DNA from 2 places in the Pradoshia sp. Z6_59 genome. Region 2 is predicted to be linked to the other one. Evidence: predicted binding sites of a transcription regulator. Region 2 holds the regulator's gene; the other holds the start of a gene.

Region 1 (12,235 bases), on a different contig from region 2:
GGTTGATCTTGTTATCGACCACTCTGTTCAGGTTGATAAATATGGTACTGCTGATGCCTTGCAGATAAATATGGACCTTGAGTTCGAACGAAATGCGGAACGTTATCAGTTTCTAAGCTGGGCACAAAAAGCATTTGATAACTACCGTGCGGTTCCACCAGATACAGGAATTGTTCATCAAGTGAACCTTGAGTATTTGGCGAATGTTGTACATTCAGTAGAAATGCCGGATGGCGATTATATGACTTTCCCAGATTCATTAGTGGGAACTGATTCTCATACAACCATGATCAATGGTCTGGGGGTATTAGGTTGGGGTGTAGGTGGAATAGAAGCGGAAGCAGGAATGCTCGGTCAACCTTCTTATTTCCCAGTACCTGAAGTAATCGGTGTACGGTTTATTAACTCCTTGCCGAACGGGGCAATGGCTACAGATTTAGCGTTGAAAGTTACTGAAATTCTGCGTAAAAGTGGCGTAGTTAATAAATTCGTAGAGTTTTTCGGCCCTGGTATGAGCGCTCTTTCACTTTCAGATCGTGCTACCATTGCAAATATGGCACCGGAATACGGCGCAACTTGCGGTTTCTTCCCAATTGACGAGGAATCTCTCACTTATATGCGTTTGACTGGACGTACAGAAGAGCATATCGCAATTGTTGAGAAATATTGTAAAGAAAACGGTTTGTTCTACTATAAAAACAGTGACGAACCAAGATATACAAAAATTATTGAGATTGACCTTTCAGAAATTGAGGCTAATCTATCCGGTCCAAAACGTCCGCAGGATTTGATTCCTTTATCTAATATGAAATCTGCCTTCAATCAAGCTTTAACAGCTCCGGTTGGAAATGCAGGATTCGGTCTTAGTCAAGACGAAATTAATAAAGAAATCACTGTTCAGCTGAATGATGGCCGTCAGGCGCCGATGAAAACAGGTGATATTGCCATTGCTGCCATTACAAGCTGTACGAATACCTCTAACCCATATGTTATGCTGGGTGCTGGACTAGTTGCTAAGAAGGCTGTGGAATTAGGATTACAGGTTCCACATCACGTAAAAACATCATTAGCTCCGGGATCAAAAGTCGTTACAGGCTATTTGCGTGATTCTGGTCTGGGAACATACCTTGATAAACTTGGTTTCAATGTTGTTGGGTATGGCTGTGCTACATGTATCGGGAACTCCGGTCCATTAATGGAAGAGATTGAAGCAGCTGTTGCTGAATCAGATTTACTTGTTACTTCTGTCTTATCCGGTAACCGTAACTTTGAAGGACGTATTCATCCGTTAGTAAAAGCAAACTATTTGGCATCACCGCCATTGGTTGTCGCATATGCCTTAGCAGGTACAGTGGATATCGATCTTGAGAATGATCCAATTGGAAAAGGTAAAGATGGAAAAGATATTTATTTCAAAGATATCTGGCCATCCAGTGAAGAGGTTAATAAACTTGTACAGGATACCGTAACATCTAATCTCTTCCTTAAAGAGTATGAGCATGTATTCGATGACAATGCAAGATGGAATGAAATCCAAACCAGCAACGAACCTTTATATAATTGGGATTTTGATTCAACTTATATTCAAAACCCACCTTATTTTGTAAATATGGATCCTAATCCTTCGGAAGTAAAACCGCTTGATGGACTGCGTGTTGTAGGATTATTTGGAGACTCAGTTACAACAGACCATATATCTCCGGCTGGATCTATCGGCAAAGATACACCAGCAGGTAAATACTTGCGTGAAAAAGGAGTTGCTATCCGTGACTTTAACTCATACGGTTCTCGTCGTGGAAACCATGAAGTTATGATGCGCGGTACTTTTGCTAATATCCGAATTCGCAATCAGATTGCTCCAGGCACTGAAGGTGGATATACAACATATTGGCCAACAGGTGAAGTGATGTCGATTTATGATGCATGTATGGAATACAAAAAAGATGATACCGGCTTAATTGTATTGGCTGGGAAAGATTATGGAATGGGAAGCTCCCGTGACTGGGCTGCCAAAGGAACTAACTTACTTGGAATTAAAACAGTCATTGCGGAAAGTTTTGAAAGAATTCACCGTTCCAACCTTGTATTAATGGGTGTGCTTCCGCTTCAATTCAAAGAAGGCGAAAGCGCTAAAACTCTTGGTTTAACTGGAAAAGAGAGAATTTTTGTTCCTGTTAATGAAAATGTTAAACCACGTGACATCATCGAGGTAACTGCAGTCGGAGAGGACGGAACAGAGAAGAAATTTGATGTTTTAGTTCGTTTTGATTCTGATGTGGAAATCGATTATTATCGTCATGGCGGTATCTTACCAATGGTCCTACGAGGCAAATTACAAGAAGCATCATCTACTAAGTAACGATAAAAAAACTGACTTCGGTCAGTTTTTTTATTTTTGCTTAAAATGAAAGTGCAAATCTTATCTGGTTGGGATTTGCTGGCTTTCGTAAAATTGGAAATACTGATACAATTTCAGGTGGGGAGTATACTATTTGTGGCTGGGGGGAGTTTAGCGTGAAAAAAATCATCGGGTCACTTTTATTGCTGACACTGATTGGAGTAGCATTTTATCAAGTGTTGAATCAGCCTGATACACCTGTCAAGGCTGATGAGGGCAAAGAAGCAGTCGATTTTACATTAAAAGATCCAGATGGAAAGGAAATTACACTATCTGATTATAAGGGGAAAAAGGTGTTGTTAAACTTTTGGGCAACCTGGTGCAATCCATGTAAAAAAGAGATGCCTGATATGGAAAAAATTAAACAATCTCATCCTGATGTAGTTGTTTTAGCCGTAAATATAGATTCTGATCAAGATATAAAAGGATTTATGAGTAATTTAAAACTTACGTTTCGGACCGTACTGGATGTAGATGGTGAAGTGAATAAAAAATATAAGGTTGTGTCCATTCCAACTTCATTCTTCATTAACGAAGAGGGAGTTATTGATAAAAAGGTAGTAGGGTTAATGGAATATAAACAAATGGAAGAGCATATCGAAAACATGTAAGCAGCCCTTGAGGCTGTTTTTTTATTTTAAAGTCTTATTAGTTATCGTTATTTTCTAAAAATGTTATAAATACAGAAAAAGTAGGCAATGATAATAGAAAATAATGTATGGATGGTGATTGACGATGAAGAAGCGTAAACGGATGTCTTTAGCCGATTTAATTCTGGAAAATAAAAAACAAATTATAATGGATAAACATGCAATGGAAGTACTGGAAGATCGAATCGACAAAAGAATGATGGAACGAGCGGAGTAGTATCCAATATCTGCACCTTATAAGTCGTGCGTAAGTAAGCATGATAAGATAGAAGGGGTGAAGATAAATGGGTAATCCGAAGAAAAATTCTAAGTCATTTGTACCAAATCATATTGGAACTCAACCTAGAGCTGCCGGAGGAAATAAAGGCAAACAGATGCAAGATACATCCGGAAAGCATCCAGACGTGATTCAAACAAAAGGTGAATAACCGAATAATTTAATCTCAAATCTGCTTGAATCCTAATGGAGACAGGCAGATTTTTATATTGGTTTTAGCACAGAAAGGTTCATTCCGCGTTCAATTATGAATTTAAAAAACTATGTTCCAAATCTTCATGATGTTTTTTAAAACAAAACCCCAGTAACCAAGAAAAATAAACCGTGAAAATACTTAGAAATGAAACAGCCTACACGACTATAAGACAGAACTTCTGAAGGTGAAGATGTTAAATTCCACTAGTTAACTGGCAAATCCTACATTAAGCTAAAATGATTAATCTGAAACGTGTTGTATGATAGGATGGAGACATCGACTTAAAAAAGGATGAAGCAGTAAATGGAATTATCAATAACCAATTATAAAAATATGATTGACGAGTGGGAGAGAACGCTGACTAAAGAAGGTTCGCTGCCAAAGAAAGCAGAACTACTTGGTGCACTCCAATTTATATGTAAAAACCAAGGGGAGTGGGAAATATCAGCAGACTTAGAAGGAAAGCTGTTATATTTATTAGCCCTGGAAAGAAGTAAGCAAGAACAAGATGATTTATATTATCTTTTATTAGATGAAGCAAACCGATTATTAAATAATCGCTCTGAAATACAACGATTGCTGGAAACCAAGCAGCTCAATCGTTTTAATGACTTATATACTGGCTTTTCTACTCCTACATTACGAGAAACGGATAATAGAACGGCAAAACGTAACACGGTCGGGCAGATTATAAATGAAACAAGTAATTACATGAACCGTACAACTGAAGCATTAAAACAAATCAATCAATTGGCAGAAACCGATTTAATCCATACTGCCAAAAAATCCTTAAATGATATATTTGATGGTATGCAAAAGGTACTCTCTACGGCAAAAGAGTATGAAGAAACATTAAGCGGAAATTTCCATACAGCTATTGTTTATCAGGAGTTAAAATCCTCATTAAATCTTCTGAATAGCCATATTCATCAATTTAACGAGTTTATATCACAGCATGAAGTTGTTGATACAAAGGATCATGCCAGCGCCTTAGCAGAGTTGAGCGAAATGATTGGGCTGAACGAAATAAAAAAACGGGTTAACCAGCTTTATCAATTTTTGAAGTATCAAAAACACCGTGAAAAAATGGGATTCAGTAATACAGGTGATATTAGCCTAAACATGATTTTAACGGGTAATCCTGGAACTGGTAAGACTACCTTGGCCAGATTATTAGGGAAAATCTATTATGAATTAGGCATACTACCAAAGGAAAAAATTGTAGAGGTTGATCGTTCTAAATTGGTTGGGGCTTATGTTGGACAAACAGAAGAAAATGTTCGGAAAGCTGTGGAAGAGGCAGTTGGAGGCGTTCTTTTCATTGACGAGGCATATAGCTTAAAAAGAGAAGGCCAACAAGGAACAGATTACGGGCAGACAGTGATAGATACACTTATATCTCTCATGGATAGTGCAGAGTATTCTGGGAGATTCGCTGTTATACTAGCAGGATATCCTGATGAAATGAGACAGTTTCTGGATAGCAATCCTGGTTTACGCAGTCGTTTCCCGAATTTTAATTATATGGAGTTGCCCGACTATTCATTGGATGAAATGATTGAAATTGCGATTCAAACGGCAGAAAAAAATCACTATTTTATCGCTCCTGATGCGATTCCATCCTTAAAAAAACGAATTGAATATGAGATGGTTGATCAAACTTTCGGTAATGCCCGAACAGTTAAATCCATTGTTATGGATGCAATCTTCCATAAAGGTTCTACAGGTGAAAGGCATGCCAATGAGAGCTTTTTAAATTATCTTCTTCTGCAAGAGGACGACTTTTCTTCTCAGTTTCCTGTATCCACTGGAAATCCCCAGGCAGAACTAAAGAATCTCGTTGGTTTGGATATGATTAAAGAGGAAATTCATAAACTTTCAGCATTTGTAAAGATACAGCAATCAAGGAGACAGGCTGGAGTAAAAACGGTACCTGTCCAGCTTCATGCAGTTTTTACAGGGAACCCCGGAACTGGTAAAACAACGGTCGCAAAGCTTTACTCGGAAATTCTGCGAGATTGTGGACTGCTGAAGAGAGGTCATCTTGTTGTAGCTAGCCGTGCTGATTTTGTAGCTGGTTATGTCGGGCAGACAGCCATTAAAACGAAAAAGAAGGTTCAGGATGCTTTGGGCGGTGTGTTGTTCATTGATGAGGCATACTCATTATTAAGTTCCTCCAATTCAGATTACGGAAAAGAAGTTGTGAATACTTTAGTGGATGAGATGACCAAACATAATGAAAACCTTGTCATCATCTTGGCAGGATATCCTGATGAGATGAAGGCGTTGCTGTCCAGTAATCCAGGATTTTCATCCAGGTTTAAAAAGTTCATGCATTTTCCGGATTATAGCACAGAGGAATTGATGCAAATTATTGAAAATTATGCTCGTAAATATCAATATATATTGGACCAGGGAGCTAAGGATTACTTAGTGGAAAAGTTGAATCTAATAGAGATTGATGGGAATGGACGATTTGCTATTAATTTGGTTGACAATGCGATACAGGTACAGGCGGTTCGATTAATCGAGCAGACTGGCCAGGATATGGCTGCGGTTGATTACTCTACTCTGACAAAGGCTGATTTTCAAAATGTGTTAGAATAGAAAAAGGACTATTATTGTAGAATTGGAGTGTAGATGGAATGTTTGTTTCAAAAAAAGAAATCCAATTATTTTACGCAGATACTGACATGATGGGTGTTATGTATCATGCAAACTATCTTAAATGGTTTGAACTGGGCAGATCAGCCCTTATTGAGGAGTTGGGCTATAAATATACGGATATGGAGGAAGCAGGCTACTATGCACCTGTTTACGATATTCATGTAACCTATAAAACACCATTGCGATATGGAGATCAAGCCTATGTACATACTTGGGTAGAAGAAAACAATGGAATAAAAACACTGTATGGCTATGAGATCCGGAATCAGCATGATCAAATATGCGCAACTGGAACAACTACGCACATCGTAGTAAAAAAAGATAATTTCAGACCAATCCAGTTTAAAAAAGCATTTCCGGAATGGAATGCAAAATACGAAGAAATCAAACGAAAATAGATAAAGAGAATCCCCTGTGTCAGTGATACACAGGGGATTACTATTTTTATTTGCTATAGGAGAACGTGGGCTCAGCCTTCTGTTCATCAAAGGTTATATTGAGATTATTCCCGTCAAAATACCATACATCATCCTCATTAACGAAATAAGTAATACCATCCTTTAATAGGGTAACAGTGGCTTGTTTTCCTTCCTCTTTACTAATCCCCAAAGAAAAACCTGATTGTATAGGGCTATAGCCTCCGTAACGGGGAAAGAACCGAAGGCAGTCGCCTTTTTCAAGTTCCAATTCTGCTTTATACCATGCAGCTGATTGCTCATCTATTGTAATTTCCATAGTTGAATCCTCCTGATATGTTTATTAGTAGATAATGGTGAGCTATCTGACTACTGAATAATTACCATTATGACATAGTTTCAGTAAGATAACGATTGGTAACACTCAGTAAACAAAAGGTGTATCAGTAGAATGGTTTAAACTGTTTAAATTCACAACTTTTTATTTGGCGAAAAATGCATCTCTGGTAAAGACCCTGTAGCTGTAAGATTATCAATATAATACTCTATAGCCCTTATCTATCTCTTTTAATCTTTTTCTCTGCTAAACCTCAAAAAGAAAAACTGTTCCAATGCAATTTATGCACATTTGGAACAGCGATTTAGCTTAAATTCTTATTTTTTTGATGGAAGGCCAAGCATAAAATCAGTCAATTTTTCTTTATCGACCTTTTCCTGTCCAAATACATCTTCACTTCCAAATGTATTTATTCTGTAATCACGGTTGTTTTGATTGGTTACATAGGTTGGAGAGAAGCTTACGTCAGTCACTTCGGTCTCAGTTCCCTGAGCTGACCATTCTTTACGAACGCTAATGGTAACCATACCACCAATGTCTTTATAGTTATTTTTTTGTGCGGAAATGAAGTTTCCTAATGAATAGACAACTAATGTTTTCTTCTGATTGGATTCTATCCATTCAATGGGTTGGAGGACATGTGGATGATGGCCAATAATGATATCCGCTCCCGCATCAGACATTAACTGTGCCATTTTTCTTTGTTCATCAGATGGGTTTCTTTGATATTCCAGTCCCCAATGAGCATTAATGAGTATGAGATCCACTTTATCACGCAAATCCTTGATATCTTGCGAGACTTTTTTACCATCTAAGTAATTGACTAAATAATCTTTTCCATCCGGAATCGGAATCCCATTTGTTCCATAGGTGTAAGAGAGAAAGCCAATGTTAATACCATTTATGTTCATGATGCGGTCTTGTTTGGCATCTTCTTCATTCTTATGAATTCCTACGTAGGGCATATCAATTTTATTATAGTACTCGATTGCACGCAGAATACCTTTTTCACCTTTATCAAGGGAATGGTTATTTGCTAAGGTTACGAGGTCTATTCCAACGTCTTTTAATGTGTCCGATATTTCATAAGGTGAATTAAATGTCGGATACCCTGATAAACCCAAGTCACTACCGGCAGCAATAGATTCCTGATTGGCAATCGTAAAATCCGGGTTACTTAACATGTCTTTTACGGGTGCGAACATATCTGAAAAATCATAACCAGAACCAGTATTGGCATCTTCATATACCTTATCATGCAAAAGTATATCTCCGATGGCTCCGATTTCAGCAGTAGAATGGTAGTTACGTTCAGATAATATAACTTCTCTATTATGGGCTAAAGCTACGTTTTTTCCTTCATATTTATTGAAAATCCCCTGAATGTTTAGATATATAATTATACCTATAGCTGCGGTTATGATTATAAATGATAGAAGAGCTGATTTTTTCATCAGTATTCACCTGCTTAAAGTTTTTAATTATGAGTGCATATTAAAAGATATTCCTATATGTATATTGACACTTTTTAGAGTAAAATGCAAAATAAGGTATTTTTATGGTTTCATATGACTGATAATTTTATACTAAATTAAGGATCATTTAAGCCCAATAGGTAATAAGTCGATAGAGGTCGAGATTTGTTGTTTGAATTTAGATGAGGTTTTCGGAGGAGATTATTAAAACCAGTAGCTTTTGTATTCTGTTTAGAAAAAATAAAAAAGACTGTTTTTGGACCACTAATCGTGATTCCAAAAACAGTCTTATATCATCGTTTAAACAAATTAACCTTAGGTTCTGTTTTATTAATAATACGTTTGATATTAGCTCGATGGCGATAGAAGATAAATCCTGCCAGGAAAATAATTAGAATTAACAGGGAAGGATCTCCGCTAAACATGGAATAGATAAGTGCCACAACAGCAATTAGCATAGAAGATAGTGACACGATTTTAGTCAGATATAAGAATGCAAAAAAGCATGCAACTAGAATCACAAATAAAAGTGGATCGTATCCGAGCAAAATACCTCCGGATGTAGCTACAGCTTTACCGCCTCTGAATCCGGCGAATATAGGGTACATATGACCGATAACCGCCAATAAGCCGCATATCAACGGAACAGCAATCCAACTTGGCCATTGATCAGCCTGTATATCGAATATGTATGGCAATAAGGTGGCCAATGTCCCTTTTAAGATATCTATCGTTGTAACAATAATTCCAGCTTTTTTTCCAAGTGTCCGAAATGTATTGGTTCCTCCTAAGTTACCGCTGCCATGTTCACGTATATCAGTATTATAAAAAACTTTTCCTATAATTAAGCCTGAAGGTATTGAACCTAGCAGATAGGCCAATAAAAACAAAAAATATAACATATAAACAGTTCCTTTCTTACACTACTAGTTAATATATTTTAACATGTACCTGCAAAAAGAAAATAAAAAAATTATTTTTATTAACTTCCCTATTCTGAGCTGACCGTTTATTCTATAATAGCCTATGGGTATACATAAGGATAAATTTTATTATTGAAAGGGGTTATATTCATGATAGAAAATCCAAGCAGAGATGAAATTGGTCTCCTCTTAAAAAAAGCGAAACGAATAGCTGTCGTTGGCCTTTCTGATAATCCGGAACGGACATCTTACATGGTATCTAAGGCCATGCAGGATAATGGATATGAAATCATCCCGGTCAATCCTTCAGTGGATAGTGTTTTGGGTGTAAAGGCGGTTGCGACATTGAAGGATATTGAGGGACATGTGGATATCGTCAATGTTTTTCGCCGATCTGAATATGTAATGGACCTGGCTAAGGAATTTTTGGAAATTGACGCTGATATATTTTGGACACAGCTGGGAGTTATCGATGAAGAAGCCTTCCAAATGCTAAAGGACAAAGATTACACTGTCATTATGGACCGTTGCATAAAAGTAGAGCACGCATTAACTAAATAATAAAAAATGGCCACCAATTGCTCGCAAATAGCTCATTGGTGGTTTTATAATGTTGTAGGTAATAAAAACTAATAGTTGTAAAAACACTGAAGATGATACCATAATTAAGATACAGGGACTTATTTTATTTATTATTTACCGGGACTGGAAGCTAGAAAGTCTCGTATACATAACCTTTATCTAAACTTTATTTGCGAAACGAAAAATAATCTGTAAAAATAGAGCAATAGAGCTTTAGTGTGCTGTTTATACTATCAAGAACATTTGTTCTTGTTTGATAATATGTATATAATAGAAGTTGTAACGTAAAGAGAGGGGTACATAAGTGGCAAAAAATCTAAAACCTATTGACTATAACGAAGATGCCATCCAGGTACTTGAAGGATTAGAAGCTGTCCGAAAACGACCGGGAATGTATATCGGAAGCACAGACACACGAGGCCTGCATCATCTCGTTTATGAAATCGTTGATAACTCCGTGGACGAAGTATTGGCCGGACATGGGGACGAAATTATTGTAAAAATTCATAAAGATAATAGCATCAGTGTAATGGATAAAGGCAGAGGAATGCCTACCGGAATGCATAAAATGGGTAAACCGACGCCGGAGGTTATTCTAACCATCCTCCATGCAGGAGGAAAATTTGGTCAGGGTGGCTATAAGACGAGCGGTGGTTTACATGGTGTTGGTGCATCGGTCGTAAATGCTTTATCAGAATGGCTTGTTGTAACCATTAAGCGTGATGGTTTTATTTATGAACAGCGTTTTGAAAATGGTGGAAAACCTGTAACGACTTTAGAGAAAATCGGTAAAACCAACCAAACCGGGACAACCATTCATTTTAAACCGGATGAGAGTATTTTCTCTACCATTGTTTACAATCGTGAAACCTTAAGTGAACGCTTACGCGAATCAGCCTTTTTACTAAAAGGGTTAAAAATAGAATTACACGATTTACGTACGGATGATAAAGATGTTTATTATTATGAAAATGGGATTGAGGCATTTGTTTCTTACCTAAATGAAGAAAAAGATACATTGCATCCTGTTGTAAGCTTTGAAGGCACTCATTCTAATATTGAGGTTGATTTTGCTTTTCAATTTAACGATGGGTATTCGGAGAATATTTTATCATTCGTCAATAATGTCAGAACAAAAGATGGCGGAACTCATGAAGTAGGAATGAAAACTGCTGTTACACGTGCTTTTAATGAGTATGCACGTAAATCCGGTTTGCTGAAAGAGAAGGATAAAAATCTGGATGGTTCAGATATTCGGGAAGGATTGGCTGCTATCATTTCTGTAAGAATTCCAGAAGAATTATTACAATTTGAAGGACAGACAAAAAGTAAACTTGGTACCAGTGATGCCCGCTCTGCGGTAGATTCGGTTATATCTGAAAAATTATCTTATTATTTAATGGAAAATGCCGATATCGCGACATCCTTGGTCCGTAAGTCGATTAAAGCGGCTCAGGCCAGAGAAGCAGCCCGAAAAGCAAGGGAAGATGCACGAAGCGGTAAAAAACGTAAGAAGTCTGAAGCATTGCTTTCAGGAAAACTAACTCCGGCGCAGTCCCGTAATCCATTGAAGAATGAACTATACCTCGTCGAAGGAGATTCTGCAGGAGGGTCTGCCAAACAAGGCCGTGATCGAAGATTCCAGGCTGTTTTGCCTTTACGCGGTAAAGTTATTAATACAGAAAAAGCTAAACTTGAAGATATCTTTAAAAATGAAGAAATAAACACAATTATTCATGCAGTCGGTGGTGGAGTAGGATCTGATTTCTCCATCGAGGATATCAATTATGATAAAGTCGTCATTATGACCGATGCTGATACGGATGGCGCCCATATCCAAGTATTATTGCTTACGTTCTTTTATCGTTATATGAAGCCATTAATTGAACATGGTAAAATATTCATCGCCTTACCTCCTTTATATAAAGTTAGTAAAGGAAGCGGTAAAAGAGAAGTTATAGAATATGCCTGGGATGATGATGAATTAGAAGGTACCATTAAAAAGGTCGGAAAAGGATACATGCTTCAGCGATACAAAGGTCTTGGAGAGATGAACGCAGACCAGCTATGGGAGACGACTATGGATCCAGAACAACGTACCTTGATCCGTGTACGCATTGATGATGCAGCGCGGGCAGAGCGAAGGATCACGACATTAATGGGTGATAAAGTAGAACCAAGGCGTAAGTGGATTGAAGCTAATGTTGCTTTTGGTTTAGAAGAAGATGGAAATATTTTAGAGAATGAGAACTTAACGGTTGCTGGTGAGGAGGAAGTATTATGACAGCAGAGAAATACCGCGATCTCCCTCTTG
Region 2 (12,235 bases):
GCATTGGAGCGGCAACACGAGTAAAGCCAGTAGAAGTGTTAATAATCCGTCCGCCGTTCGGTATATACGGGCTGGCAGCTTGAGAAAGGAAGAAAGGAGCTTTAAGGTTAACGTTCATGACATCCTCATACATTTCGATGGATGTTTCTTCAAAAGAAACTGGAGGTCCAATCCCTACGTTATTGATTAAGATGTCCAGCCGCATAGTTCCGATTTCCGAGCGAACAGTCTTTTCAAATGCAGTCCAAAGCTTATTTACACCGGAAATGCCGGTGGTTAAATCTGCTTCCAGGGCCACAGCCCTTGAGCCTATCTGCTTAATATCATCAACAACTTTTGAAGCAGCGTCTTTATTGCTGGCGTAATGAACGCCTATAAATTCCGCTCCGCCAGCAGCTAATTTTCTGGCTATTTCAGCCCCTATTCCGCGACTTGCTCCTGTAACCAAGGCAACTTTCCCGTTGAATTTCCCTTTATTCGTCGGCATATCATCTACCCCTTTTATAATAATTTTAATGCATAATTAATAGTATTGGATTATGATTATTCTGAATAGTACGATATTTTTGTGTCGTTACGATTAAATGGTGTACTAATAAGGGAGTACAACAATTCAGACACAGGTTTATTTTTGCATTAATTGATAGGGGTTATATGAACTTAGAGTAAAGGAAGAGGTGGATTTCATGATTGAATTAAATAGTGCCGATTTAACTTGCCCGTTCACTACTGCTCAGAAAGTATTGTCGGGTAAATGGTCTCTGATGATTATTTTTCATCTAAAGGACGGACCAGTACGATTCAATGAACTGTTACGGAGATTTGATGGCTTAACGCACTCATCATTGACTAAACAATTAAGGCAGCTGGAAAACTTTCAACTTATTCACCGTGAGGTTTATAATCAAGTTCCGCCAAAAGTGGAATATTCTTTAACTGACCTAGGAATAAAGCTCAATCCTACGCTTAGTATGCTGACGGAATGGGGAAACGAGTATATACAGAATTGTAATGGAGTTACAAAATAATTAACGGGGCATTCGTTGAATAGCAAGTAGAGCAAATTCCTATCTGAAGATGGCTGTACACCTCAAATTAATATTAAACAATAGTAACAATCCTTATGAAAATAGCTATAAATATAGACTAATTAAGAACCTTAACAATCACTCATTCAATATCAAATTTAGCTGAGATTGTTTATGTGGAAATTAAAGTAAGGAAGCTGATAATTCTACATAAACTGTTTTAATTCAAGTACAAGAACCTTAATATGAAAGAATAAATCAAAACTCCTCAATGAATGGGGAGTTTATTTTGTTTAATTTACTTTTGCTGGCTAAACAAAAAATGCGCCATCAAAGCAAACAAAATGGAACAATTATGATTGATCCGGTGATATTATATGTATGATTTATATAAACCAATGAACCAAGTCGATTTCATACAAAAATTAAGAATAAATAAGAGATGGCACATAATAATATTATGTAAACTAATGTATTGAATTTATAGATATACGGTTATTCGTATATATTAGCTTTATAAGAGATTTTTTATGGCAGTTGAAGGAGAACTAAATAATGGACATATTGAATAAAGGATATAAAGAAGCAGTTGAAAAAGCAAAAAATGATATTCTGAATGATATATCATTATATATGGAAGAAAGCGAAGCAAAGCCTGCTATACATGATTATTTGGAAAGCAGAGAACGTTATTTGAATCAGATTTGGAATTTAGCATGGAAGAGTCGAACGCTTCAGCGGATGAATAGAACTGAAAAAATTAAATTTTTGGGGCTGCGTGGTATAGAAACAGAAGGAGCCTCCAAGAAAGCAATTAATAAAATGGTTGAACAAGAACTTAGTGGACTAAAATCCTTTGATATGAAAAGTTGGATCCAAGATTACTTTGGAGAAACAGAAGAACGATGGAATGAATTATTTGAAACAGTAAAGCTAAAAAAATTGAAAGGGAATTATGAGAATACCGTTATCAAAGATGAGGCCTTAAGTATTTTGAGCAGTAATAAGCTTTATTTTTATTTAAAGCTCAGATATAAAGTGGCAAATCAATTACAAAAGGATATAGCAAATGTGAAGGGTTTCAATCAAGCCCAATTTGAAACGCTCAACGATCTCTTATATTGGGGATATGACGTATACCAGGATGATACTGTTTTTGACGAATATATTTATCAAAATCTGATTGATACCTTTGTTTACGAAACCATATACCCATTTATAGTATCAGAATTGCCGAATCAGATTATAGACCAATATGAGAATTTGTATAAAGGGTCGATTAATCATAAGCTGATCAGGCAACTGATCGGCGGATATATTAGTGAATTTCAATGGGAATATGAAAGTGAAATAGAACAGGAATTGATAGAGGACCTTATTGATGTTCGAACCCACCCGGATGAATTTGATATACAAATGCCGTTATACCATACTCAGCACAAAGAAAGAATTGAAAAAAGAGAACAGAAATTAGAAGAGCTGAGGAAACAGGAAGAAATAAAACAAAAGAAACTGGATGACATCTTTGGTGTGGAATACAAGACGACCGTTTATAGTAACACTAAATATATTCTGCATATTGGAGAAACAAATACCGGTAAAACCTATCAGGCGTTAAATAGATTAAGGCAAGCTGCATCTGGTATATACCTGGCACCTTTAAGATTATTGGCACTTGAAGTATATGAAACGCTTAAAAACAACGGAATTGCCTGTGCATTAAAGACAGGTGAAGAAGAAAAGGATATTGCAAATGCCACGCATTATTCCTGCACAATTGAAATGTTTACCGAGAAAGATGAATTCGATGTCATGGTTATAGACGAAGCGCAAATGATCGCAGATAAAGATCGTGGGTTTTCTTGGTTTAGAGCTATTAATAAAGCGCGTGCTCGGGAAGTTCACATCATAGGCAGTCACAACTCTAAAAGGATGATTTTGAATCTGCTTCAGGGAAATGATATAGAAATTCATGAATACAAACGGGATATACCGCTTATTGTAGAGAAAAAACCTTTTAAGATTGAACATGCCAAGGCAGGGGATGCTTTGATTGTATTTTCTCGAAATAAAGTGCTTCAAACCGCTTCAAAGCTGGAGAGAAACGGCCATAAAGTAAGTGTAATCTATGGAAGTATGCCTCCTGAGACAAGAGCTAAACAAATTCAGAGGTTCATTAACAGGGAGACGCGAGTGATTGTATCTACAGATGCTATCGGGATGGGGCTCAATCTACCGATTAGGCGGGTCGTTTTTCTCGAAAATGATAAATTTGATGGCACGAGAAGGCGTTTATTGACCTCTCAGGAAGTAAAGCAGTTAGCAGGACGTGCCGGCCGTAAAGGTATATATAATGAAGGAAGAGTGGCATTTACTGATCAAATTGGTTTAATGAAACGATTGTTGAATGGTGAAGACCGACCAATCAGTACATTTACAATAGCTCCTACACAGGGTGTATTTGAACGCTTTAAACGTTATCATTCCAGCTTTGATCAATTCTTTGAATTATGGGATGAATTTAAAAATCCTGCCGGGACAACAAAAGCGCCGCTTACTCAGGAAAAAGCTTTATATCATTTAATTCGCCATGAACAAATAGAAGGACGAATGTCGATAACTGATTTATACGGTTTTCTGCATTTACCTTTTTCAGCGACTGAGGAGAGCCTCGTAAATCAATGGCTCTATAATATGAAAGCCATTGTGGATAGAAGAGAATTGAGAGAGCCTTTAATAAAGAAAGATTCCTTGGATGAACTTGAATTATCTTATAAATCAGTAGGACTGCATTTATTGTTTTTGTATAAATTAGATCGAAGAAGTGAAACGGTCTATTGGGAGCGAGTAAGAGAAGAAATCAGTTCAGACGCACATAATCAGTTAAGAAAAGGGGTTAAAAAATATCAAACAAAGTGTCGATCATGCAATAAGCCGTTAAGCTGGAATTATCCATTTGCTATTTGCCAATCGTGTTATGAAGAGAGTAAACGATCAAGATACTATTACAAAGGATGGGATATATAGGACATTTAAGCTTGCAATCATAATGGTTGCAAGCTTTTTGTATTACATAATTATATTATGTAAACTACGAGATAAATAAAAGCATTAATCTATTTATAAAGTGGAATATGCCAATCCTTAAATGCATAAGTTTAATAGAGAAAATAGAGATAATAGATTTTAAACACATAAGTAGAACCGGCTGAAAGCCGGTCCCAACGTTCTTATTGAATGTTTCTGTATAACCCGATCACTTTGCCCAAGATACTGACATTTTGTAGAATGATAGGCTCGAGCATAGAATTTTCCGGCTGCAGACGGAAATGAGTATCTTCTTTAAAGAAACGTTTTACGGTAGCTTCATCATCTTCAGTCATGGCTACGACAATTTCGCCATTGTTTGCTGTATGCTGCTGGCGAACAATTACATAGTCACCGTTAAGTATTCCAGCTTCAATCATACTGTCACCCATAATTTCAAGCATAAACACATTTTCATCGGCAGGAGCCATATGCTCAGGTAGAGGGAAGTATTCTTCTATATTTTCGATAGCTGTAATAGGCTGCCCAGCAGTTACTTTCCCGATTAATGGTACATTAACTGAATTTGTTTTTGGAATATGGTCATGTGGATCCATATCCAGGATTTCAATAGCACGTGGTTTAGTAGGATCTCGTCTAATAAGCCCTTTGCTTTCCAATCGCGCTAAGTGACCATGAACCGTGGAACTTGAAGCCAGTCCGACTGCTTCTCCGATTTCTCGAACGGAAGGTGGATAGCCCTTCGTTTTAACTTCTTCTTTAATATATAGCAAAATATCCTGTTGCCGTTTGGATAATTTAGTAGTCATCTCCCGCACCTCTTTTAGCTTTTCTTGTTTTTAGTATATCATTTCCTGTTTAACAGTACAAACATAAGTTCGTTTTTTGTGTTGACACAAAACGTTTGTTCGGTTTATACTTAGTTTATATTAAACGAACATACATTCGATGGGGGTTTTATTAATGAAAAAATTATGGACTTCTTATAATTATTCCATCTTGTTTTTTATAGGTCTTTTCTTATTAATAACTACAATGATAGTAACAAATATTGAAGCACCGAAAGATGATTATCAACAAATCACGGTTAAAAAAGGAGATACAGTTTGGGATATGGCTGAACGTTTTGATGGCAGCGAATTGACACAGACTGAATTTGTCTCTTGGGTTCAGGAACATAATGACTTGCACATTAATCATTTAAAGGAAGGGCAAACGATTGTGATTCCTGTAAAGAAAATGAATGAAAATACAGAAATGCTACACTTAGCAGATTCTGATAAATAACTATATAATCAGTAAGGTCGGGAATTTTTCCCGGCTTTATCTATATGTAAAGAAGAATGGTGAGAGAAAATGAAGGTTGGAATTTATTGCAGAGTCAGCACAGATAAAAGTTCTCAGGAAACATCACTGGAAAGGCAGGAGCAGGAGTTAACAAGACTGGCTGCCATAAAGGGGTTCGAGGTTGTCATAATCGAAAAAGAACAAGCCAGTGGATATGACTTAGAACGAGAAGGCATTCTAATCTTGCTGGAAAAAATGAAAAATAGAGAAATCGAGGGGCTCTTGATTCAGGATGAAACAAGACTTGGCAGAGGAAATGCCAAGATTGCTCTATTACATTGCATCTATAAAGAAGGGGTAAAATTATATACGGTTACTCATAATGGTGAGCTTGAGGTTTCTGAAACAGATGCCATGCTTTTGCAAATCATCAGTATAGTAGAGGAATATCAGCGGAAATTACAAAACAGTAAAATTAGAAGAGGGATGAAACGAGCAATTGAAAATGGATATAAACCACAAAGAAATTTGGCAAATCAACATCTTGGAGGCGGAAGAGAAAGGTCAGAGGTACCATTACAGGAGGTCATTGAGCTGCGTATTAAAGGATTAACATTTGCTGAAATTACGGAGAATTTAAACAGAAAAGGCTATGATCTCTCAAAGGCTACCATTCACCGGAGATATTCAGAATATATGAAAAAGAATCCTAATTAATAGTTCATTCTTGAAAATTACGCAATTTTTCTATACGATGACAATATCTACTTATATTTTAAATAGAAGGAGCAATACTATGCTGCCAATGCATAAAATTAAAAGAATTAATGAATTATCTAAGAAATCAAAAACAGTAGGCCTTACAAAAGAAGAAGCCACTGAACAATCTCTCCTAAGGAAAGAGTATTTGGAAACCTTCCGTACCTCAATGCGAAATACGGTTGAAGGTCTGACAATCATCGATCCCGAAGGTAAGGATGTTACACCTGAAAAAATAAAAAAACTACGTAATAAAAAATTACATTAAGGGTATAGCATAATAGGTTAGACTCCAAAAAATATCTTAAGGAGTGACGATTTTGTAGCATTTACCAACAAAGTCTTGTCAACCTGTTTATACTTCATTAATATAAATTAGAAGGTTAATCTGAAAGGATGTAGGCAATGTTCACAGAAAAAGATAATTTATCTATCACAGCTATTCGTACACTTTCAATCGATGCAATTGAAAAAGCTAACTCAGGTCATCCTGGTATGCCTATGGGAGCAGCTCCTATGGCATATACACTTTGGACCAAATTTATGAACCATAATCCAAAAAATCCGGATTGGTTTAACCGTGATCGTTTTGTATTATCAGCAGGACATGGTTCCATGCTTTTATACAGCTTGTTGCACTTATCAGGTTATGGCCTTGAGATGGAAGAGATTAAGAACTTCAGACAATGGGGCAGTAAAACACCTGGACATCCTGAATATGGTCATACAAAAGGCGTAGAAGCTACAACCGGACCACTTGGCCAAGGTATTGCGATGGCAGTAGGTATGGCAATGGCGGAACGTCATTTGGCGGCAGTTTACAATAAAGACAACTTTGATGTTGTAGATCATTTTACATACAGCATTTGCGGAGATGGAGATTTAATGGAAGGGGTATCAGCTGAAGCTGCTTCTCTTGCTGCCCATTTAAAATTGGGACGTTTAGTAGTCCTATATGATTCCAATGATATCTCTCTTGACGGCGAATTAAACATGAGCTTCTCTGAAAGTGTTGCTGAGCGTTTTAAAGCTTACGGATGGCAATACATTCGCGTAGAAGACGGTAATGATTTGAATGAAATTGCTAAAGCGCTTGAAGAGGCTAAAACAGATCTTGACCGTCCAACTATGATTGAAGTAAAAACAGTTATCGGATACGGTGCTCCAAATAAATCCGGTAAATCAGCTGTACATGGTGCTCCGCTTGGCGAAGACGAAATGAAATTGACTAAAGAATATTACAAATGGACATTCGAAGAAGATTTTTATGTACCACAGGAAGTTTATGACACATTCGAAGAAACTGTTGTAAAAGCTGGTGCTAAAAAAGAAGAAGAATGGAACCAATTATTTGAAAGCTATAAAAACGAATACCCTGAACTTGCTGCTCAACTAGAAACAGCAATCAAAGGCGAATTACCTGAAGGCTGGGATAAGGATATTCCTGTTTATGAAGCAGGAAAAGCCGTTGCTACACGTAATTCAGGTGGGGAAGTATTAAATGCAATCGCAAAAAATCTTCCATCTTTATTTGGTGGATCCGCTGACTTAGCTGGATCAAACAAAACGATGCTGAAGGGCGAAAAAGATTTCTTGCCAGGCTCCTATGATGGCCGTAACATTTGGTTTGGAGTACGTGAATTTGGTATGGGTGCTGCATTAAACGGTATGGCACTTCACGGTGGTGTGCATGTGTATGGAGGAACATTCTTTGTATTCTCTGATTACCTGCGTCCAGCTATTCGTTTAGCAGCGTTAATGAATCTTCCTGTCACATATGTATTTACGCATGACAGTATTGCTGTTGGAGAAGACGGTCCAACTCATGAACCAATTGAGCACTTGGCTGCATTGCGTGCTATGCCTAATGTTTCACTTATCCGTCCGGCTGACAGCAATGAAGTGGCAGCTGCATGGAAAGCGGCATTAACAAGCAAGTCTGCACCAACTGCATTAGTATTATCCCGCCAAAACTTAACTACGTTGCCGCTATCAGCTGAATTAGCTGAAGAAGGCGTTGCTAAAGGTGGATATGTGGTTTCACCTTCCAATAAGGATACTGCCGATGCTATATTGTTAGCATCTGGATCTGAAGTAGGATTGGCTGTTCAAGCACAGGCTATTTTAGCGAATGACGGCATTGATGTATCGGTTGTAAGCATGCCATCATTTGATCGCTTTGAAGCTCAATCTGCTGAATATAAAGAATCTGTTATCCCTTCAACTGTTAAGAAACGCTTAGCAATTGAATTAGGTACATCTTTTGGATGGGACCGTTATACAGGTGATGAAGGACAAATATTAGCAATGGATCGCTTTGGAGCTTCCGGCCCTGGTGAATTGTTAATGGAAAAATTCGGATTCACTCCATCTAATGTGGTTTCTTTAGTAAAAGAAATGCTACAAAAATAAAATATATTTATTAAAAATCACCAGGGGGTTTTTCTCTGGTGATTTTTTTTATGAATATATTTACAAACAATTCCAAATGATGTATGTTTGATATGTACCTAATATTTCTAGGTAGGTGAAGAAATGTTTAATCGTGAACTTGTAAAAGGAAGTACATCACTTCTTGTTCTGCAGCTTTTGCAAGAAAGAGATATGTATGGGTATGAATTAGTGAAAGAAATGGATCACCGCAGTGACCATGGATTTCAGATGAAGGAAGGTACGCTGTATCCTGCTTTGCATAAGCTTGAAAAACAGGAATATATAGAGTGCTACTGGGTTGAACAAGAGAAGGGACCCGCTCGTAAGTATTACCGTATTACCTTGGCTGGCAAAGAGATGCTAGAGATTAAAACAAACGAATGGAATCGATATGTCCAGGTCATGAACAAGGTAATGGGGAGAACAGAAACATGAGACGGGCTGAAGAAGATTATTTAAGTCAGCTTGATCGATTACTGGGTGCCCATCCTGATAAAACGGCTATTATGGAAGAATATAAGTTGCATATTTCTGAAATGGCCTGCGACATCATTTATGAGGATGAGTCACCCGATTTAATCTATAAAGAACTATCAATGCGGCTAGGTACACCAGAAGAAGTTGCTTTATCCTGGAAACAGGAACTAACCCTTACACCAAGAAAAACAAGGTGGATCTTTGCAGGAATTAACTTGTCCTTATTTATAAGCGGAATCTTGTTAACATTTATCAACCATACATATGATTGGAATTGGGCCAAGGAAATATGGTCGTTGCTAACATCGATTCCTGTACTTTTAATGGCCATCTATATTGGTTTTTGGATCTTGCTTGGTTATGAAATTGGCAAGGAATTTGGACATCAGGGCAGAAAGCTTATTAAAAAAACGTTTTTGATTACGGTGATACCTAACATTACCTTAATGTATTTGGTTATCTTTAACCTCGTACCAGATCAATGGTTTGACCCCTTACTGGATAAGCCATTTATTATTGCCTGTGTATTTTGTACGTTTATCTTATATCCAGTCAGTATTGCTGGGTATCTATGGGGGAAGAAAGCCTCGCTTTGACTATTTGCCTATATACATAGAATAACTATGTATATTTATCACTATATACCTAGAAAAACTAGGTAGAGGGGGGATTCTTAATATGGATATTCAGTTTAAAAAAGAAGATAAAGTATTTTTATTGTTATGTATAGTCCTAGGCTTTTTGGCTGAGTTATCTTTTTTACATGGAGAAGTAGGGATTTCCTATCCGTTGTTCTTATTTGCTTTTTATGGTCTGTTTTTTTGGAGATTTCGGAAAACCAAATTTACTCATATGCGAATTGGAAGCCTTTTGATGGTTTGTATTTGGATTCTTGGTTTATCTTATTTCTATCAATCTAACGTCCTTTTTTATCTAACGAATGGGTTGGTTATACCTATCCTTGTAGCAGCTCAGCTAACACTTATGACAAATCAACAAAAAATTGATTGGAGCAGAGTCAATTTTATTAAACAATTGAAAACGAAGCTGGTAAACAGTATTAAATACAATGAGCAATTCATCTCCTACATCCTAAAAAAAATTCGAAAAGAGGGAGCAGAAGAAACGGGGGGCATGGCTAAAAGTATCGCTTTGGGAATTGTAATTGCCTGTCCGGTGCTCGTCATTATCATTCTATTGCTCGTATCGGCAGACAGTCATTTTCAAGCGATATTTATGCACATCCCTGACTGGTTATTTTCTGTACACATAGGTGAATTCTTTGGTAGATTGATAATTATTATCCTATTCTCTCTATTGTTTTTTGGTTTTTTAAATGTATTACATTTAAAACAACCGCAAACACTGTCCTCAAGCATGAAAGAGGCTGGAAATCTCCAGTTCGATTCAACCATTGTTACAACGATTCTGGTCCTAATCAATGGAGTCTATTTATTATTTACAGTTGTCCAGTTTAAATATTTCTTTAGCAGTCCGCTTCTCAATGATATGACTTATGCTTCAAGCGCGAGAACAGGATTTGCCCAGTTAATGTTGGTTACCCTCATAAATTGGTCCATACTACTTGGAACCTTAAAGTATGTATCTGTTCAAATGAACGCTGCTAAAAGGCTTATACAGGTCCTTCTCAATCTTTTAATCGTATTTAGCGGAGTTATGCTAACCTCGGCTTTTATGCGCCTCTATATGTATGAAGAGGCCTATGGATATACGATTCTAAGAATACTAGCACACACGGTAATGCTTTATCTGGTTGTCATTTTCACCTATACATTAGTGAAAATCTGGCTTGAACGAATTGCATTAAGACATTTTTATTTTTTAACCGGTTTATTGTTTTACACTGGATTGCACATCGTTCAACTGGATCAACTAATCGTTGATAAAAATATAAGTAGATACAAAGAAACAGGCAAAATTGATCTATATTATTTAAACGAACTATCCTATACAGGATTATCTGGACTGATTGATTTATATGAATCAGACCCTGATTCAGGTGAATTGAAACAACTATTATCAGTCCAATATGAGCAAATGAGGAACACTGATTATACTTGGCAGTCCTATAATATTTCCAGAGTTGAAGTTTATGAAAGGTTAGAAAATCTTAACCTCACGGAACATGAACAAGGCAGTTAGGAGTATATGGTTTAATAATCCTAACGAAAAATTCGCCAAAAAATAAATGTGTAATCAACGAAGTATTTAAGTAGAAGTGTTCAGAATTCAATCTAATTGGATAAATAAGAAAGACAACGCCAGGAATCCTTCCCAGTGTTGTCTTTCTTTGTTCTGAATATGTAGTCAGTCAAATTACAGAATTATACATATGATTGATAGTGAAAAGAGTAAATCATATGTATAATGGGTATAAGAGATTAATTTGAAAAGTCAAAAAATTAATCCGCTCGACAAAATTAGAACAACTCTGCACGTTCATTTTACATAATATGCAACAATAGTTTTTTATACTATATGTAAAGAGAATTGGAGGTAAGAGTATGCGCACTTATATTATTTATTTAATAGAGAATGAATTTGCACGTCATTACTATGGACGAGAATATATGTTTTTTAATTTATTCCAGGATTACGAACAATCTGAAGGAGATAAGAAAAAAATACTTCGCAGGCAAATTAACTTTGTTACTAAAAAGATTCATGCACAGCTTTTTACCTCTTTTATGGAAAATCAATTATTGGAAAATAAAGATTGTTATATGGAAAATGGGGTATATTATATCAGAAAGCGAAATGTCGGCCAAAGCGAAGCAAGCTTAGGATATCGCAATCATTCATTGATTCTGCATGCTACTGGAACATATGAATGTGAGACCATATTTTTTGAGTGGCTCAGGCAGTGGAATCCATATTTTTTAGCCTTGGATACAACCAAAGATCGTTGCGCTTGGCTCAGGCCTATTAAACAGAGATTATATGTGTGAAGCAGAATAAAACAGATTCCACTATAAAATCGTTATAAATGCCGTGGAATTTATTCTATTATGTCTGTTTGTATCAAAATCTGATAGAAATATCACAATAGTTATGGTATTATTACTTTGGTTTAGTACAATGTCTTTGTGACAGCACGGAGGAGGTAGTTTAGGTATGCTATATTATATTCTTACGGCAGTGATTGCTTTGCTTGCTGGTGTGGCTTTAGGATTCTTTATCGC

What was found. The regulator LexA, encoded in region 2, represses DNA repair genes until DNA is damaged. The targets are predictions, from matches to a motif close to CGAACATATGTTCG.
Region 1: the regulator LexA is predicted to act here: its motif matches at 10,158-10,171, upstream of parE (DNA topoisomerase IV subunit B).

Annotation. Positions count from the first base shown of each region.
Region 1 is NZ_JBZCPP010000007.1:187,718-199,952, reverse strand. Features, by position in the region: gene acnA (aconitate hydratase AcnA) at 1-2,359, shown strand, start outside; gene AC4D4B_RS09845 (TlpA family protein disulfide reductase) at 2,515-3,009, shown strand; gene AC4D4B_RS09840 (FbpB family small basic protein) at 3,134-3,265, shown strand; gene AC4D4B_RS09835 (acid-soluble spore protein N) at 3,333-3,476, shown strand; gene AC4D4B_RS09830 (AAA family ATPase) at 3,825-6,128, shown strand; gene AC4D4B_RS09825 (acyl-CoA thioesterase) at 6,167-6,586, shown strand; gene AC4D4B_RS09820 (HesB/YadR/YfhF family protein) at 6,633-6,923, opposite strand; gene AC4D4B_RS09815 (CapA family protein) at 7,259-8,395, opposite strand; gene plsY (glycerol-3-phosphate 1-O-acyltransferase PlsY) at 8,710-9,318, opposite strand; gene AC4D4B_RS09805 (CoA-binding protein) at 9,490-9,900, shown strand; gene parE (DNA topoisomerase IV subunit B) at 10,247-12,205, shown strand; gene parC (DNA topoisomerase IV subunit A) at 12,199-12,235, shown strand, end outside.
Region 2 is NZ_JBZCPP010000014.1:23,138-35,372, reverse strand. Features, by position in the region: gene AC4D4B_RS14145 (SDR family NAD(P)-dependent oxidoreductase) at 1-487, opposite strand, end outside; gene AC4D4B_RS14140 (winged helix-turn-helix transcriptional regulator) at 687-1,028, shown strand; gene AC4D4B_RS14135 (helicase-related protein) at 1,584-4,055, shown strand; gene lexA (transcriptional repressor LexA) at 4,259-4,885, opposite strand; gene yneA (cell division suppressor protein YneA) at 5,040-5,363, shown strand; gene AC4D4B_RS14120 (YneB family resolvase-like protein) at 5,433-6,080, shown strand; gene AC4D4B_RS14115 (DUF896 domain-containing protein) at 6,160-6,390, shown strand; gene tkt (transketolase) at 6,528-8,534, shown strand; gene AC4D4B_RS14105 (PadR family transcriptional regulator) at 8,658-8,990, shown strand; gene AC4D4B_RS14100 (HAAS signaling domain-containing protein) at 8,987-9,628, shown strand; gene AC4D4B_RS14095 (DUF4153 domain-containing protein) at 9,711-11,195, shown strand; gene sirA (sporulation inhibitor of replication protein SirA) at 11,558-12,001, shown strand; gene AC4D4B_RS14085 (YneF family protein) at 12,168-12,235, shown strand, end outside.